DNA from 4 places in the Rhizobium sp. P1_E6 genome. Region 1 is predicted to be linked to each of the others. Evidence: predicted binding sites of a transcription regulator. Region 1 holds the regulator's gene; each other region holds the start of a gene.

Region 1 (4,332 bases):
CGCCGTTCCGTCCATCGTCTACGGTCTGCTCGGCCTGTCGGTCTTCATCAACTTCGCCGGCCTGCCGCGTTCGGCACCGCTGGTCGGTGGTCTGGTGCTGACCCTGATGACGCTGCCGACGATCATCATCGCCACGCGTGCCGCACTGCGCGCCGTGCCGCCGTCGATCCGCTCGGCCGCCCTCGGCCTCGGTGCTTCCAAGATGCAGATGGTGTTCCACCATGTGCTGCCGCTTGCCATGCCCGGCATCCTGACCGGCACGATCATCGGCCTTGCCCACGCACTCGGCGAAACCGCGCCGCTGCTGCTGATCGGTATGGTCGCCTTCGTCGCCCAGGCGCCGTCCAGCCCGCTCGATCCTTCCACGGCACTCCCGGTTCAGGTCTACATGTGGGCCAATGAAGCCGAGCGCGCCTTCGTGGAAAGAACCTCGGGTGCCATCATCGTCCTGCTCCTGTTCCTGATCGTCATGAACCTCGGAGCTATCCTCTTGCGTCGTCGCTTTGAGCGCCGCTGGTAAACGGAGTAAAGATCATGAACATGTTGACGGAAGCCGCAGTCGAGAAGGCGCTGGACCAGAAAATGAGCAACGTCCCGTATAAGATGATCGGTCAGGATGTCTCCGTTTATTACGGCGAGAAGCGTGCGCTTTTCGATGTCAATCTGAACGTCCGCGAAAACACCGTGACCGCCCTGATCGGCCCCTCGGGCTGCGGCAAGTCCACCTTCCTGCGGTCGCTGAACCGCATGAACGACACGATCGACGGCTGCCGCGTCACCGGCAAGATCACGCTCGATAGCGACGACATCTACGATCCCGACATCGACGTCGTCGAACTTCGCGCCCGCGTCGGCATGGTCTTCCAGAAGCCGAACCCGTTCCCGAAGACGATCTATGAAAACGTTTCTTACGGTCCGCGCATCCATGGCCTTGCCAAGTCCAAGGCCGACCTCGACCAGATTGTCGAGACGAGCCTGCAGCGCGCCGGCCTCTGGAATGAGGTCAAGGATCGCGTGCATGAATCCGGCACCGGCCTTTCCGGCGGTCAGCAGCAGCGTCTGTYCATCGCACGCGCCGTTGCCGTCAGCCCGGAAGTCATCCTGATGGACGAGCCCTGCTCGGCGCTCGACCCGATCGCAACTGCCAAGGTCGAAGAGCTGATCCACGAGCTGCGTGAAAACTACACGATCGTCATCGTGACGCATTCCATGCAGCAGGCCGCTCGCGTATCGCAGCGCACGGCTATGTTCCACCTCGGCAACCTGGTCGAGGAGAACGATACCGACAAGATGTTCACCAACCCGGACGATCCGCGTACCCAGGACTACATCATGGGTCGCTTCGGCTGATTTTGGCGATGTGAAGCCTTCCCGATTTTCGAGGACAAAGCCCCATGGCATCAACACATATTTTCTCTGCTTACGATGACGATCTGAAATTCCTGTCCCGGCGCATTTCCGAGATGGGTGGTCTTGCCGAACAGATGGGCGGCGACGCTGTCCGCGCGCTCGTCAACGGCGATACCGCGCTTGCTCAGAAGGTCATTTCCGACGATGTGATCCTCGATCACGCCGAGCGCGAGATCAACGACAAGGCGATCGTCACGATCGCCCGTCGCCAGCCGATGGCCTCCGACCTTCGCGAGATCATGGGTTCGATCCGCATCGCCGCCGACCTCGAGCGCGTCGGCGATCTCGGCAAGAACACGGCAAAGCGCGTCATCGCGGTGCAGAGCACCGGCGTTCCGCGCAAGCTCGCCCGCGGCCTCGAGCATCTCTCCGAACTGGCGCTCGTCCAGCTCAAGGAAGTGCTCGACGTCTACACCAATCGTTCAGCTGACAAGGCGAATGCGATCCGCGAACGCGACGACGAGATCGACGCGATGTACACTTCGCTGTTCCGCGAACTCCTGACCTACATGATGGAAGATCCGCGCAACATCACGAGCTGCACGCATCTTCTCTTCTGCGCCAAGAACATCGAGCGCATCGGCGACCATGCAACCAACATCGCCGAGACGATCTACTACATGGCAACCGGCGCCCAGCCGGAGGGCGAGCGTCCGAAGGACGACAGCTCCAATACCGTTGGTGCGGTGACGGAGTAATCTGGACCTGCCGATTGCGTGCGCGCCCCGCGCTGGGGCGCGCAAGGGTCGCAGCCAATTCCGAGTTCCTGCATGGTCCCTTGCTTAAATCACCCCCGGTTTAAGGATCATGCATTAGGAGACTGACACGCATGATCCCAAGAGTTGCAGTTGTTGAAGATGAAGAGGCACTCAGCGTGCTTCTCCGCTACAATCTCGAGGCTGAAGGTTTCGAGGTGGATACGATCCTCCGTGGCGACGAGGCCGAAATCCGGCTTCAGGAGCGCACCCCGGACCTGCTCATCCTTGACTGGATGCTGCCGGGCGTTTCCGGCATCGAGCTCTGCCGCCGGCTGCGCATGCGGCCGGAAACCGAGCGTCTGCCGATCATCATGCTGACGGCACGCGGCGAAGAGAGCGAGCGCGTTCGCGGTCTCTCGACCGGCGCGGATGACTATGTCGTCAAGCCCTTCTCCACGCCGGAACTCGTTGCCCGCGTCAAGGCGATGCTGCGACGCGCCCGTCCGGAGGTTCTCTCCACCGTTTTGAAGTGTGGTGATATCGAGCTCGATCGCGAAACCCATCGCGTCCATCGCAAGAGCCGCGAAGTCCGCCTCGGCCCGACCGAATTCCGCCTCTTGGAATTCCTGATGTCGTCGCCGGGCAGGGTCTTCTCCCGCTCGCAGCTTCTCGATGGCGTCTGGGGTCACGATATCTACGTGGATGAACGCACCGTCGACGTCCATGTCGGCCGCCTGCGCAAGGCGCTGAATTTCTCCAACATGCAGGATGTCATCCGCACCGTCCGCGGCGCGGGATATTCCATGGAAGCCTGATCCGAGTGATCGGAGGTCACGAACGGGTCGTCTGGGTAACCGGGCGGCCCGTTTGTTTGTTCGGGTGGGCTTTTTAAGAGTAGACGTTGGCTTGCTGACGCCTTGACCGACATGCCCCTTGCATCGCGAGGGCTCAAGCGATGACGGGGACATCTGCTATGCGCCGATTGCGAACATTCTCTGAGCCTTGAGCATCGACTGATTTGGGGCCGGAAGGGGACTGTCGGCTTGCTGGCGCTAGCCAATCGAAGCCGTCACCAAGATGAGCGTGAGCTCTGCTATGGAACTTCAGCATAGCGGATGATGCTCTGATTTTGTACGTTGGCGACTAGTTCATCAGAACGAGACAAAAATCGGCGGAGCAAAGGTGAGGAATTTGAATCGTTGTATCCTAAGGTGAGATCAATTGTCGGAGGCACACCCTCAAGTGCTCTGGCAACGACATTTGGCGTCAGCATATTTTGCGCATAAAGCGGAATAAGCGTTATTCCACCTGTAGACACGACGAGCGACATTGCTGATGGTAGGCCTTCACCTTCGTACTCTGCCTTGAGTGTGATCCCAARGTTCGACGCGTACTCCTGGATCACGGATTGCAAGACCGGAGAAATTCTAGCCGAACTGACGTAAGTTTCGCGGGCAAGATCCTGTGGCCGGATCTTTTTCTGCGACGTCAAGCGATGGTCAGCCGGCAGCACGGCGATCAGTGGCTCCTTGGCTAAAAACTTGAACGACACACCAACACTCTGCGTCTCGGGGCGAAGGAAAGCGACGTCCAGCTTGCCTCGCATCAGTGCCAGAGCAAGGTCCGGGGAAGACTGACTGGACAATATGATTTCAACCTCCGGCGCTTCCTCACGAATAATGCGCAGTGCATGGGGTAGCCACACGACCTCTTGCCCTGCGAGAAAACCGATAGTGAACGACTGCTTTTGCGGCTGCTCTGCCCGCCGGGCCCCTTCCGCAGCCGCCTCGACTTGCAACAACGCCAGCCGCGCGTGATCAAGAAACACTTTACCGGCGGCGGTGAGCGTCACGCCGCGCGGCTGCCGTTCCAGCAGTTTTACACCGACTTCGGTTTCCAGATCGCGAATTTGCCTGCTGAGTGAGGGCTGGGAAGTGTGTAGCCGCCGCTCGGCTGCGGTCAGTAAGCTTCCCTCTTCCGCAACAGCAATAAAATAGCGCAAATGCCTGAGTTCCATCGCGTCCCCGCTATGCCTTTAAGGCATAGCTCGAACGTACAAGGTATTTGTCCTTGATAAAAGGGGGATTTAATTAACGCCGCAATCTAGGGACATAGTCGAATGCTTCATCGGAAGTATTTCGCAGTCAACTGTGTCCAGTCAGAGAAGGAAAGCTAAATGTCTAAAAGCCTACCTGTCGTGACCCGCAATTATCGGCGCTGACCT
Region 2 (4,332 bases), on a different contig from region 1:
GCAACCGCATTGAGAAGCCCCTGCTGCTCCATCGCATCGCCCGAGCCCGAAAAGATATTGCGGACATTGGCATCGAAGGGAATGACGAAGATGCGGTCAGCAGGTGACCACTGCACCAGCACCTTGCTGGCCTCTTCCGGCGTGAACAGGAAACGCATCGCCTCCTGCAGACTCTTCTCGCCGTCTCCCTGCATCGAGCCGGAGAAGTCGAGGCAGAGCGCCGTCAGCGACGGCTTGCGAAGTGCGGCCTGATAAAGCGTGAGTGCCTGGCGGATCACCGTTGGTTCCGGCATGCGGATAGCTGTCACCAGTCTCGTGGGATCGAAGTTCCAGCTCGGCTCCGGCTGCGCAGTCACACTGCCGAGCGGCAGGCGGCGGCCGGTTTCGGCGATCTTCTTCTGGACATAGGGCGAACGTAAATAGGCAAGCAGATCCTTGAAGAAGGTCTGTACCTCGGCGCCGCGGCCATGATCGACGAAACCGATCGGTGAATCCGCCATCGCCACGCCATCGGCGGGATAGATGGCGTAAAGCGGCTCCTTGCCCATGCCTGACAGTTTGTCGTTGGTTTCCTTGATGACCGCCTCGTAGTTCCACATGGCATCGTAGATCGTGCCCTTGCCAGCGGAATCCGTATAGAGGTCGGCGAGCCAGCCCGAAGAGCCGGAGGAGCGCGCAACGCCGGCAAGCAGGCTTCGAACGGTGTCCTGGACCGTCTTGTCGTCGAGATCGCCGGGCTCGATCACCGGCTTGTTGCCGAGCGCGCTTGAGAGCATGGCGAGATAGGCGCTGGCTCCTGAATTCGACTGAGTGGCTGATGTCATCAGAAACTTCAGCGAGCCGCTATCCACCGCTGCCAAGATATCCTTCACGAAGACATCCTTTCCGATCCAGCCGAGCTGTTCGGCCTTCGACTTGCGCACACCGAGGATGACGGGCGTCTGCGCCACCGACGTCAGGTCCTTGACCCTGCGCCTTGTGTCGAACATGTCGACCCAGACGCTGGAAGCGGGCCAGACGGCGTCCTGCTCAACGCCCTGATCGCTTTGCAGCGCGAGGCCGATATCGAGCGTGCCCTCATATTTGAAGGAGCAGGTCGCGTGCTTCTCCTTGCAGAATTCCTCGACGATCGGCTGGAGGACGGTGTTTTCCGACCCGGAAACGATCGAAAAGTCAGGGCCGCTGCTGAAAGCATCGCAGCCGGCCAGCGCCGCCAGACCAGACAGCGCCAGTGCGGAGACGAGTGATCGGATCATGTTTTTGCCGGTCACGCCTGTGTCATCGCCTTCTTGAGGTCGATCGTCAGTTGTTCCATATGCTGCTCGGCCTCAGCGCGCTTCTTACGGCCCTCCTCCTGGACGCGCAGCACGCCGGTTACAGTGTCGATCAGATCCTGATTGGCCTTGGCAAGCGTCTCCATATCAACGATGCCGCGCTGCGACTGCTGCTCGATGGCGATCGCCTGATCCTTCATCATTTCGGAGGCCTGGCGGATCATGTCATTGGTGGCGTCGGTGACCGTCTTCTGCAGATCGAGGGCCGATTTCTGCCTGCTAAGCCCGAGCAGAATGACCATCTTCTGCTTCCAGGCCGGAACCGTCAGTGCCGAGGTGGCCTGAAGGTTCTCGATCAGCGTCTCGTCGCCAGCCTGGACGATGCGGATCTGCGGAAGCTGCTGGATGCCGAGCTGACGAGCCTGCTGCAGATAGAAGATGCGTTTCTCCAGTCGGTCGAGCGCCTGGACGCTGTCCTGATAGGTCTGCGCTTCCAGCATGCCGTCGCCGGGCGCCGACGTCGCGGCATCGGCTGCGCTCTTCAGTTTCGGCAACTCGATCGCACGGAAATGGTCAGCGAAATTCTTGCCGGCCTGCACATAGGCGTCGAGCCGGATGATCGACTGTTTCGTCTCCTCATGCAGATCGTCGAGCAAGGCGATATCACGGCGCAGCGTATCCTTGTGGCGGTCGAGTTCCAGCCCGATACGGTCGATCTGACCCGCGACATCCTCGAACTCTTCCTTGAAGCGTTCGAGGCGTGCCTGGGCAGAGAGGAACATGCGGCTGAGGAAACCCTTCTCCTTCAACGACGCAGGATCGAGGCTCTTCGATTTCAGGATGATGTCGGTTAGAAGCTTGCCGACCTCACCGAGATCCTTGTTGCGCACCTCGCGCAGGATCCTGTCGGAATAGTCGCTCACAGACTGCTGCGCCCGGTCTCCGAAGACGGAGATTCCGGCGCGGTCAGTGATACTGATATTATCGGTGATGCGGGCTATTTCGGAGGGATCGGCGGCAATCGCCGGCAGAGAGGCATTCTGCATAGTCGCGAGATCGGTATCGGCCATTCGGGTCGTCTTTCTCGGCTTGTGGCGCAATTGGTCTTACGAATTGCAAACCCATTGTCGTAGCAAATGGGCCATCCACGCTGCAGGGTCGGAAAAGGCAGACTTCCACACGTACCGGCCCGCGATGACTCATCTCGGGACGACAGTTTAGCTGCACTAGAAATACGCTTTTATGACAGTTGGTTAAGGAGCGACAAAACCCGCCTTACTGGCAGGTCGGCGCGGCCTTCTTGTCGAGAAGTTCGAGATTGGCGAGCTTGCCGGTCAGCACGAAATCGCCGTAGTCCATCGTCAGGTCGCGCGTGATGCCGTTCTCATAGAGCTTGAACGACATGCGGTAGACCGGCAGAGTGTCCGATTTGGCATTCTCGTTGAAATAAGAGATCGTCACCGGCCAGAAGGCGGTCTTGGAGAACTGGCCGGCATTGCCGGCATCGGCCTCATCGGTGGCCGGGGTTTCCTGCTTGCCGACGATGGTCGTGGTGACCAGTGATTTGTCGCCGTCATCAGAGCCATCGAAAACGCGAGCTTCGAAGAAGCGCTTGCCGTCTTTGGCGTTCTGGATGACATCGAGCATATGCTCGGTCGGGAACCGGCTTTCGGCGAGCTGCAGCTCGCGGCTAGCCGGCTGCGTCAGGTCGACCTTCACGCCTTCCGGCTTATCCTCGGCCGCGCCGTTGACTTCCTTGTCGAGCTGGTCGTCGGTGAAGGACTTCGTGTCGAAGGTGAACTTGCCGTCCTTCAGGCTCTCGAAGGTCTTGGTCTGCTGGTCGCTGACGCGCACGCTATCGCCCGTGTCGATCTGGGTGACGAAGCGGAAATTCGTGGTGAAGCCTTCGCAATAATTGCCGTCGAACTCATAGACCATACGGCCGTACATGGAGGAGATGCCGGAGCGTTCCGAGGCGTCCTTCAGTTCCAGGTCGTAAACCGCGCGGTGAGCAACGAGCCCGGTCGCGATCACAGCGCTCGTCGCCGGCGCGGCCGCGGAGACATTGGCGGAAACGCTTGCGAGGAGAAGAGCGGCAAGTGACGATCGGAACATTCATTAACTCCTGTTGGACTCGTCCGCGATGTTATAAGAACCGTTTCGGCCAAATCGAGGCGGCCAAGTCGAGGCTCGAAACTGTCACATTAAAGATTCTAGTCTTGATGCATAATTTTTGAAGAACTGTCAATTGAACACTTATTCCGGTTTAGTTTCAGACAGTTAATCCTGCAACGGTTTCCAGTACCCTGTTGCGTACCCCCAAAAATTCACCCATCGTATGCGCATGTATAGCGGTATCCGCTATTCCTATGATGGAACAGAAAAACATGGACACGCTACCTCCCCCACCACCATTGCCCGCCTCTGTCAAGCGAGCATTGCGTGGGTTTTCAGCGGATCAAGTACAGGAAGCCCGCAAGACCCTCGCCTCGCTCGCACAGAATTGTACCGACTATCGCACTCGAAAGGAAGCGGCTGAGTATATCGACAAGACTGCGCGGGCTGACGAAGACCAATTCTTCAAGGGTGATGAGCAGGCGCTAGAACAACTGGCGTCGGTCTTTGTCGAACAGTTGTCAGGATTAGGGGTGGCACTTCACCTATTCGCTAAGCAGGCGATCTCGCGTGCTGATCTGGATATGATCATGAAAACCGTTGCCGCCGATCAGTCCACTAAGATCGCCGACCTCGAACTAGCGCGGGCTTTCCTTGAGCGCGAGAACAAACACCTGGCTCACATGCTTGAGACCGGCAAGCGTATAGACGCAGCACCATTGCCACAGGGGCCAGTTGAGGAATGACGACCGCTGACTCGACGCTCGACAGGATTCTAAAACGCCGAGAGAAGCTCGAACGAAAGGGCGTCTTCAAGAAACAGATTGCCAACTCTAGTGTGACCATCCACCCGTGGAAAGTCGATGAGAATGGCTACGTCAGTCAGATCGGCCAGCACGAAGGCCCGGGGATCGCAATGTTCGTAATCCCCTCGGGTAAATTC
Region 3 (4,332 bases), on a different contig from region 1:
GCCGTCGGCGGCGCGCAGGTGCTTGAGATCTTGAAGCAGCTCGCGGCCCAGCATGATATTCGCATCCCGCATTCGGTCGTGCTGACCCGCATCAGCTCGATCATCACGACGCGCGCATTGCTCGCCGTAAAGGGTCTGCTCGCCAAGCAACAAGTCAATGTCATCGACACGGCGCTGATCGAGCGTGCCGCCTATCGCGATATGTTCGTTTCCGGCGGCAGCCTCTACACGATGGACCCTGCCCGTGTCAGCAATCTCGACAAGGCGCAAGACAATGCCCGCTTGCTGGCAGACGATGTTCTTCGTCTCGCGCCGCCGAAGGCAGCCCGCACCAGGTCTCCCAAGAAGGCGGTTGAGCTCGTCAAGAACGCTGCATAAGGCTTGCCTCAACGCTTGATTGACGCCAACAAACGGCTGCCTTGCGGCAGCCGTTTCTGTCTTTAATATCCATACAAAACATTTTGTTCATGTTTTGTTTTTGACTATAATGTCAATCCGGTTATGCTCCTCCTTGTCGAAACAAGGAGGCGGGCGATGTAGTCCGTAGTTCAAATGCCTCATTTTCCACTCGATCCGAATAGCGCAGGCCCGCAGAAGAAATCCGATCTTGTCGGAGAATTTCACGACAGGATTTTCTTCGCGCTTCGTCCAACCATCGAAGCGGCATCCGAGGCGCTGGACATCGCGCAAATGTATCGCAATAGACATTCTCTGACCGGCCCCTCGCGGCCCAACGCAGTGCTTCATGTCACGCTGAACGGCATTGGCGCCTACCGTCGGCTCCCGGATGATATCGTGTTCGGCGCTGAACAAGTCGCCGCGACAGTGCGTGCCCAGCCGTTCGAAATTGTTCTCGACGAGGCCATGAGCTTCAAGCATCCTGGCCAAGCGCAGGCTTTCGTCATCTGTGGCAGGCAAGAAAACGAAGGCCTGCTGGATCTTCGCAACCAAATTCAAGAAGGTCTCTACGAGGCCGGGCTACCCTATAATGTTGGCGGACATCTGACGCCGCACATGACGATGGTCTATGATCGCAAGACCGTGCTGCCTGAAAAGCTTGACCGACCTGTGCGCTGGACCGTCCAGGAGTTCCTGCTGATTCACAGTATCTACGGGAAGAGCGAGCATCACGTCATCAACCGGTGGCCTCTCATCGGCTGAGCTGCGCTTGCACCGCGGGTGGGGATTCGCCTAAAACTCCCCACTCAATATGCACATGCGGAGCAAGACAGTGGACGTTTCAGAGATCATCATCCCCGGCGATACGCCCGGCATCGAATGGCGGTTGCCGGTCATGCGCTTCAGGGGAAGCGATCCGGCGGCGCCGAAGGTCTATATCCAGGCCGCGTTGCATTCCAATGAACTGCCGGGAACGGCGCTTGCGCATTTTCTCTGCCTTCAACTCGGGCAAGCAGAAAGCGAAGGACGTATCGCCGGCGATATCACGCTCGTGCCGCAGGCAAATCCGATCGGGGCGGCGCAATCGCATTTCGGCGAGTTGCAGGGCCGCTTCGATTTGGGATCGCGGACCAATTTCAATCGGGATTTTCCGCTGATCTCGGTTCGCGACCGGGAGGAGTTGCTTGACGGTCTCGATGATTATCCGGCTACAGATCGATTGAAGCGAAAGCTGATTGACATGGCACTCGGGGCCGATCTGGTGCTCGATCTGCATTGCGATGATGAATCGCTGCAATATGCCTATATCGATGAGGCCTTCTGGCCGGAGGCAGCGGACCTTGCCAATGCGCTCGACATGGAAGCAGTGCTGCTTTCTGATGGCGAAAGCTCCGCCTTTGAAGAAGCGGTCGGTTTTGCCTGGAAATATGAGGTGCCAGGCGAGCGCAAGACAAAGCTTCCGGGCAAGCTTTCGGTGACGGTGGAGCTGCGCGGCCGGCGCGACGTCTATCCCGATATGGCCGCAAAAGACGCCGAAGGCCTGCTGCAATTCCTGATCGGGCGTGGTGTCGTCAACGGCCGGGCAGGCGGTGACAAGACCTTCTTCGGACCGGCCGTGCCGCTCGACAATGTCGAGATCGTGCGCGCGCCGCAGGGTGGCACAGTGTTGTTCCATCGCAATATCGGCGAACGTGTTTCTGAAGGAGAGCTTCTGGCGACGATCATCACCCGACCCGGCTTTGCCGAAGGCGATATCCACATCCTGGCGCCGCAGGGCGGGCTGCTGCTGACCCGCACGTCCGATCGGCTGGTGCGCCGGCGAGGCGACATAGTGAAGATCGCGGCCGACCGGCCGAGCAAGGCGACGCGGAGGGCCGGCGCGCTGGAAGACTGAACCGGCGTTCTTTTCCACACGCGAATGTAAGGCTCCGCGCAACTGTCACACAGGCTTCAAGATAATCCGCCAAGCCGTTGCAGACATGTTGCGAAGGAGCTTTCATGCCGCAATACGACGTTGCGATCGTCGGCGCAGGAATTATCGGGCTGGCGCATGCGCTGGCGGCGGCAAAGCGCGGCAAACGCGTTGTGGTTATAGACCGCGACGCACAGGCAAACGGCGCCTCGGTGCGCAATTTCGGATTTGTGACGGTGACCGGCCAGCAGGCTGGCGACTGCTGGGGCAAGGCACGGAAGGCCCGTGATATCTGGGCCGAAGTGGTGGACGAGGCCGGCATCGATGTCCTGCAGCGCGGGCTTTTGCTGGCAGCGAGGCTCGACGAATCCGAAGGCGTGATCGATGCCTTTCTGCGGACCGAAATGGGAGAAGGCTGCGAAAGACTGACGGTCGACGAAGCACGGCGGCTCGTGCCGGCGCTGCGGCCGGAGGCAGCGCCGTTTACACTCTACAGCCCGCATGAGCTGCGCGTGGAGTCCCGAACTGCCATTCCCCTGCTCGCGCGGTATCTTGAAGTCAAATACGGCATCGAGTTCCGCCGCTCCACGGCGGTGAGTGCCGTCGAACCGCCGCGAGTCGAAACGACTGCAGGGGTGATCGAGGCGGAAACAGTGGTCGTCTGCCCGGGCGATGATTTCAAGAGCCTGTTTGCCGACCGGATCGCTGCTTTCAACGTAACGCGCTGCAAACTGCAGATGATGCGCGTCGTTCCGGCGCAACGGGTTTCGCTCGGCACAGCCGTCATGTCCGATCTCGGGCTTGGACGCTATCTCGGCTATGCCGAGTTACCGGAGGCGACTGTGCTCAAGGCGAGGCTCGACCGGGAATTCAAGCCCGAGCGCGAAAACGGCATCCATCTGATCGTCACGCAGTCGGAGGACGGCTCGCTCGTCGTCGGCGACAGCCATCATTATTCCGAAACGCCCGATCCCTTTGGGCTGGAGCGGGTCGACAGGCTGATCCTCGACGAGTTGGACACCGTGCTCAACCTGCCGGGACGCTTCATCACCGAGCGTTGGATCGGCACCTATGCCTCCGCCCCGGACCGCTGGCGGTTCACCGACAAGCCTTCCGACGCGTTGCGCATCGTCGTGGTCACGGCGGGCTGCGGTGCATCCACTGCTTTCGGCATCGGCGAGGAAACCATCGAAGATCTTTACGGGAGCGCAGCATGACGCAATTCAAGGCAGTGGTCTTCGACTGGGCCGGCACGGTCATCGATTTTGGCTCCTTCGCGCCGATGGGCGCCTTTGTGGAAACCTTCGGCAAGTTCGGCATCGAAGTGACGATCGCCGATGCCCGCAAACCGATGGGGCTTCCAAAGCGCGCGCATATTGCGGCAATGCTGGCCGAGCCGCATATTGCCGCCCGCTGGCAGGCTGCATGCGGTACCTCCCCTGACGAATCGGCAATCGATAAGGTCTACGAACTCTTCGTGCCGCTCAACGAGGCGGTCGTGAGCAATTACTGCGCACTGGTACCGGGCGCGCTGAGGACGATCGAGTACTTGCGTGAGCGGCAGATGAAGATCGGCTCGACCACCGGCTATACGCGCTCGATCATGGAGCGCGTGCTGCCGCTTGCCGCCGAACAGGGCTATGCGCCCGACAACCTGATCTGCGCCGATGACCTGCCGCTCGGCCGGCCGACGCCGATCGGCATGTACAAATGCTTCGTCGATCTGATGGTCTATCCGGCCTCTGCCGTCCTGAAGGTCGACGATACGGAACCGGGTATTGCCGAAGGTGCTGCCGCCGGCTGCGTGACGGTCGGCGTAACGCTCTCCGGCAATGAAGCCGGCCTGACGCCCGAAGAAGTGGATGCGCTTTCGCCGGAGGCGCGGGCCGAGCTGCACAAAAGGATCGGCGAGAAACTGATCGCCGCCGGCGCCGACTACATTATCGAGACCGTGGCCGACCTGCCGGCGCTCATCGAAGAGCTCGAGGGATAAACGCCGAACGACGTTTGCAGCGCTTATC
Region 4 (4,332 bases), on a different contig from region 1:
CATCCTGCGAAGGGTCTCTATGGCGGCTCGGCGTCGACCATATCGATCTCTACTATCTCCACCGTGTCGATCCCGATACGCCGATTGAAGAGACAGTGGGTGCGATGAAGGAGCTCGTCGAAGCCGGCAAGGTCAGACATATCGGCCTGTCGGAAGCCCGCGCTGACACAATCCGCCGGGCACACGCCGTACATCCCATTACCGCCGTTCAAAGCGAATATTCACCATGGTCGCGCGATCCGGAAGACGGCGTGTTGCAGACGCTTCGTGAACTCGGGATTGGGCTTGTGGCCTATTCGCCGCTCGGACGCGGCTTCCTGTCCGGCGCGATCAAGTCCGTCGATGAACTCGCGCCCGATGACTACAGGCGGACCTCGCCGTGGTTCATGGGTGACAATTTCAGGCGCAATCTCGAACTCGTCGCCGTGTTCGAAGAGATTGCGCGCCGCAAGGGCGCTACACCGGCGCAACTGGCTCTCGCGTGGGTGATGGTTCAGGGCGAAAATATCGTGCCCATTCCCGGCACCCGCCGCCGCGCGCGACTGGACGAGAATCTTGGAGCGGCTGGCGTTGATCTTACACCTGGAGATATCGAGGAAATCGCCAGGGCCCTGCCCCGCGCCGTCGGAGATCGCTACGGCGAAATCGGCATGCGGACGCTCAACGGATAAACATCCGGAAGTCGAAGTCTTCTCCCCAATCTGTGGGGAGAAGACATAGCGTTGTCGCGACGATCAGCGCGTCAGATCAAGCGCTGCCGTCAGGTTGCCCATCGGCGGCTCATTGTTCAACGCAAGCGCCTTGTCGCGGGCGAGCAGGCCCGGCAGAACCGGCAGGTCGTATCGGGCGGTGATCAGGCGCAAGATCGAGGTCGTGTCGTACTGGGTATGATCGACCATGCCGCCCTTGGCGTAGGGCGAGATGACGAAGGCCGGGATGCGATTGCCCGGCCCCCAGCGATCGGCCTTCGGCGGGGCAACGTGATCCCAGAAACCACCGTTTTCGTCATAGGTGACGATGACCAGCATGTGCTCCCATTGCGGGCTCTTTTCGAGATGCGAGACCAAGTCCGCGAGGTGCTGGTCGCCGCTCGAAACATCGGCATAACCGCCATGCTCGTTGAGGTTGCCCTGCGGTTTGTAGAAGGAAACGGCCGGCAGCTTACCGTCGTCGATATCCTTCGTGAAGGCTTCGCCGCCGAGGCCGCCATCCTTCAGATGCTCGGCGCGGGCGGGCGTGCCCGGCGCGAAATTGGCGAAATAGTTGAACGGCTGATGATGGAACTGGAAGTTCGGCACAGGCGTGGCGTTCTTGCCGTCGAGGGCTGCCTGCCAGGCGCCGCCATACCAGGCCCAGGTGATGCCCTTCAGCGATAGCAGGTCGCCGATGGTGATCTCGTGCTGCGGTGGTAAGGTGTTCGGCTGCGAGGGATCGGCGTAGGCGGCATCGCCATCCTTGGCAGGGGCGTTGGCGCTCGGCTGGTAAGGCGGCTGCATGGTGTTGACGGCGTAGAAATCCGGCGTGAGGTTGCCGTCGGAGACGAATTTCGGAGCGCCGTCGAGGGCCGATTTCGGGCCGTTGTCGGCCGGGATCAGCGAGATGCCGTCAGCATCCACCTTGGCGATGGTCGGCTTGGCCGGGCTCTTGTCCGCATCGGCATAATAGGGCGCGCAGGCGCAGATCAACTGGAAGTGATTGAAGAAGGAGCCGCCGAAGCCGCCCTGGAAGAAATTATCGGCGATGACGTATTTCTTGGCGACCTGCCACATGGGCAGGATCGAGCCGTCATAGTGGCCCATGACGAGGCTGCCGGAATCGGCCCAGGCGACGAACTTGTCGTTCTTGCCGCCGTCGATCTGCATCTGCTCCTGATAGAAGCGGTGCCAGAGGTCACGGGTGATGACATTTGTCGCCTGCGCGAAGCCTCTGGGATCGTCGATCGAGAAGACGGCATTGGCGAGGTGAGCGGACTGCGCCTCGGTGATTGCGGGCGTCACACCCTTGGCGGTCAGGCCGCCCCAGGAAGGCGGCAGCTCCGCCAGCGGCGCGCCGTCGCGATCGAGCTGGCGTGCCTGGCTTTCGCTGGCATTGGCGAGGCCATTGGCGCCCGGAAAGCTGCCATAGAGGTTATCGAAACTGCGGTTTTCGGCGTAGATGACAACGATATTCTCGATCTTGTCCATGCCTGCAGGTGCGGCAAGGGCGGCTGTGGCTGATACCAGCGGCAGCAGGGCCGAACCGGCCAGCGAAAGATTGCGCAGGAACTTCAGTCTGGTCATGGCGGGGGATACCTCATGGCTAAGGGGGCGTGGCTAGAGGAGCGCCCGGCGGAAATAGAAAGACCGAGCGCAAGCGAGACGCTATTCCCGCCGTCTATCAACTTTGTGACATTGGGCAGGTCGCACCTGCGGTCGAAAGGCGCGCGTCATCAATCTGTTGCAGTCAGGTTCGATCATGGGGGTAGACGATGTTAACTCATTGGAATCTTTCATATGGCGGCAAAGATTATCTGGCTCTTGCGATCCGGTCTGGCGCTCGGTTTGGCCGCCACCGCGCTCGGTTTGAGCCTTCTGCCCCTGCGGCAAAGCAGCGCGACCGTCATCGGGGGCGTGCACCCCGGCCCCATGTCGCGAGCCGACGCCTATGCGCGCGCCGAAGCGCTTACGGAGCTCGGCCGCAAAATGTTCTTCGATGCCTCGCTTTCCGCCTCCGGCGTGCAGGCCTGCGCCTCCTGCCACGATCCACATCATGGCTTCGCTCCGGCTGGCGCAACGCCGGTCGAAATGGGCGGGCCGCATATGGACCAGCCGGGCATGCGTGCCGTGCCGACGCTACGCTACCTGCAGGCCACACCCTCCTTCACCGAACACTTCTACGATTCCGAGGACGAAGGCGACGAGAGCATCGACAACGGGCCGACCGGCGGCCTGACCTGGGATGGGCGCGTGGACCACGGCTCCGATCAGGCGAAGATCCCGCTGCTGTCGCCCTTCGAAATGGGCAACAAGGATGAAGCTGAGGTCGTCGCCTCGCTCAACAAGGCGTCCTATGCCGAGGATTTGCGGGCGATTTTCGGCCAGGATGTCTTCGGCAATGCCGGGGATGCCTTTCAGGGTGCAGTTGAGGCGCTCAGCACCTTCGAGCAGAGCGGGCCGGATTTCTACCCCTACTCCAGCCGCTATGACGCCTTCCTCGCCGGCAAGGGCACACTGACGGCGCAGGAGTTGCATGGCCGCGAACTCTTTGAAGATCCGGCCAAGGGCAACTGTTCAAGCTGCCATCTGAGCGAGCCCGCCAATGACGGCGAGCCGCCGCAATTTTCCGATTTCGGCTTCCTAGGGCTGGCTGTGCCGCGCAACATGGCGATCCCGGCCAACAGCAATCCGAACTATCATGATCTCGGCCTTTGCGGACCTGAGCGTACCGACTTCAAGGACCGGGCGGACTATTGCGCGCTGTTCCGCACGCCGACGCTGCGCAATGTGGCGCTGAAGAAGAGCTTCTTCCACAATGGCTACTTCCATTCGCTGCGTGACGTCGTTTCCTTCTACGCCACGCGCGACAGCGATCCCGGCCGCTGGTACCCGAAAAATGCCGACGGCACGATCCGCAAATATGATGACGTTCCGCAGGTCTATTGGGACAATCTCAACCAGGACCCGCCCTTCGGCCGCAAGCCCGGCGATCCACCCGCACTGACGGAATCGGAAATCGACGATATCGTCGCCTTCTTGGGCACGCTGACCGATGCGGACCAGCTTCCAGGCCCGACGCGGCAAGCAATACATTGAATTCAAAAGCAAAGGCCGGAGCGATGCCCCGGCCCTTGTCGATCGATATCACAGAATAATCAGGCAACCGTGACCGGAACTTCGGTCGAGGTGCGCATGGCGTGGCTGTAGGGGCAAACGATGTGGGCTGCGGCAGCGAGCTTTTCGGCGGTTTCACGATCGACGCCGGGGATGTTGACCGTCAGCGCAACTTCGATGCCGAAGCCACCGCCATCTTCACGCGGGCCGATGCCGACGGTTGCGGAAACCGTTGTTTCCTCGGGAATCTTGACCTTTTCCTTGCCGGCTACAAATTTCAAGGCACCAAGGAAGCAGGCCGAGTAACCGGCCGCGAAAAGCTGTTCGGGATTGGTGCCTGTTGCGCCGTCGCCGCCGAGTTCCTTCGGCACGGTCAGCGTGACGTCGAGAACACCGTTTTCGGAAACGGCGCGGCCTGCGCGGCCACCAGTGGCGGAAGCTTTGGTGGTATAGAGAATAGGCATGACAATCTCCTTTGGTTGGCCCCGTTCGTTCGGGTTGAGTTTTTAATAACGCGCAATTA

What was found. The regulator PhoB, encoded in region 1, activates phosphate uptake and scavenging genes when phosphate is short. The targets are predictions, from matches to a motif close to TGTCATNNANCTGTCAT.
Region 2: AC1D35_RS24345 (toxic anion resistance protein) is a predicted target of PhoB. The motif match lies at 2,506-2,522, and genes of this name have one in related genera.
Region 3: AC1D35_RS06295 (TIGR03364 family FAD-dependent oxidoreductase) is a predicted target of PhoB. The motif match lies at 2,337-2,353, and genes of this name have one in related genera.
Region 4: AC1D35_RS10100 (acid phosphatase) is a predicted target of PhoB. The motif match lies at 2,424-2,440, and genes of this name have one in related genera.

The regions. Positions count from the first base shown of each region.
Region 1 covers NZ_JBFUBG010000006.1:10,944-15,275, forward strand. The annotation lists gene pstA (phosphate ABC transporter permease PstA) at 1-520, shown strand, start outside; gene pstB (phosphate ABC transporter ATP-binding protein PstB) at 535-1,350, shown strand; gene phoU (phosphate signaling complex protein PhoU) at 1,395-2,108, shown strand; gene phoB (phosphate regulon transcriptional regulator PhoB) at 2,240-2,923, shown strand; gene AC1D35_RS05480 (LysR family transcriptional regulator) at 3,202-4,125, opposite strand.
Region 2 covers NZ_JBFUBG010000063.1:29,039-33,370, reverse strand. The annotation lists gene AC1D35_RS24350 (VWA domain-containing protein) at 1-1,256, opposite strand, end outside; gene AC1D35_RS24345 (toxic anion resistance protein) at 1,268-2,344, opposite strand; gene AC1D35_RS24340 (cell envelope integrity EipB family protein) at 2,550-3,389, opposite strand; gene AC1D35_RS24335 (hypothetical protein) at 3,662-4,135, shown strand; gene AC1D35_RS24330 (hypothetical protein) at 4,132-4,332, shown strand, end outside.
Region 3 covers NZ_JBFUBG010000007.1:41,369-45,700, reverse strand. The annotation lists gene AC1D35_RS06310 (ParA family protein) at 1-378, shown strand, start outside; gene AC1D35_RS06305 (2'-5' RNA ligase family protein) at 553-1,161, shown strand; gene AC1D35_RS06300 (M14 family metallopeptidase) at 1,232-2,293, shown strand; gene AC1D35_RS06295 (TIGR03364 family FAD-dependent oxidoreductase) at 2,398-3,528, shown strand; gene phnX (phosphonoacetaldehyde hydrolase) at 3,525-4,304, shown strand.
Region 4 covers NZ_JBFUBG010000014.1:15,611-19,942, reverse strand. The annotation lists gene AC1D35_RS10105 (aldo/keto reductase) at 1-671, shown strand, start outside; gene AC1D35_RS10100 (acid phosphatase) at 735-2,279, opposite strand; gene AC1D35_RS10095 (cytochrome-c peroxidase) at 2,493-3,791, shown strand; gene AC1D35_RS10090 (organic hydroperoxide resistance protein) at 3,851-4,273, opposite strand.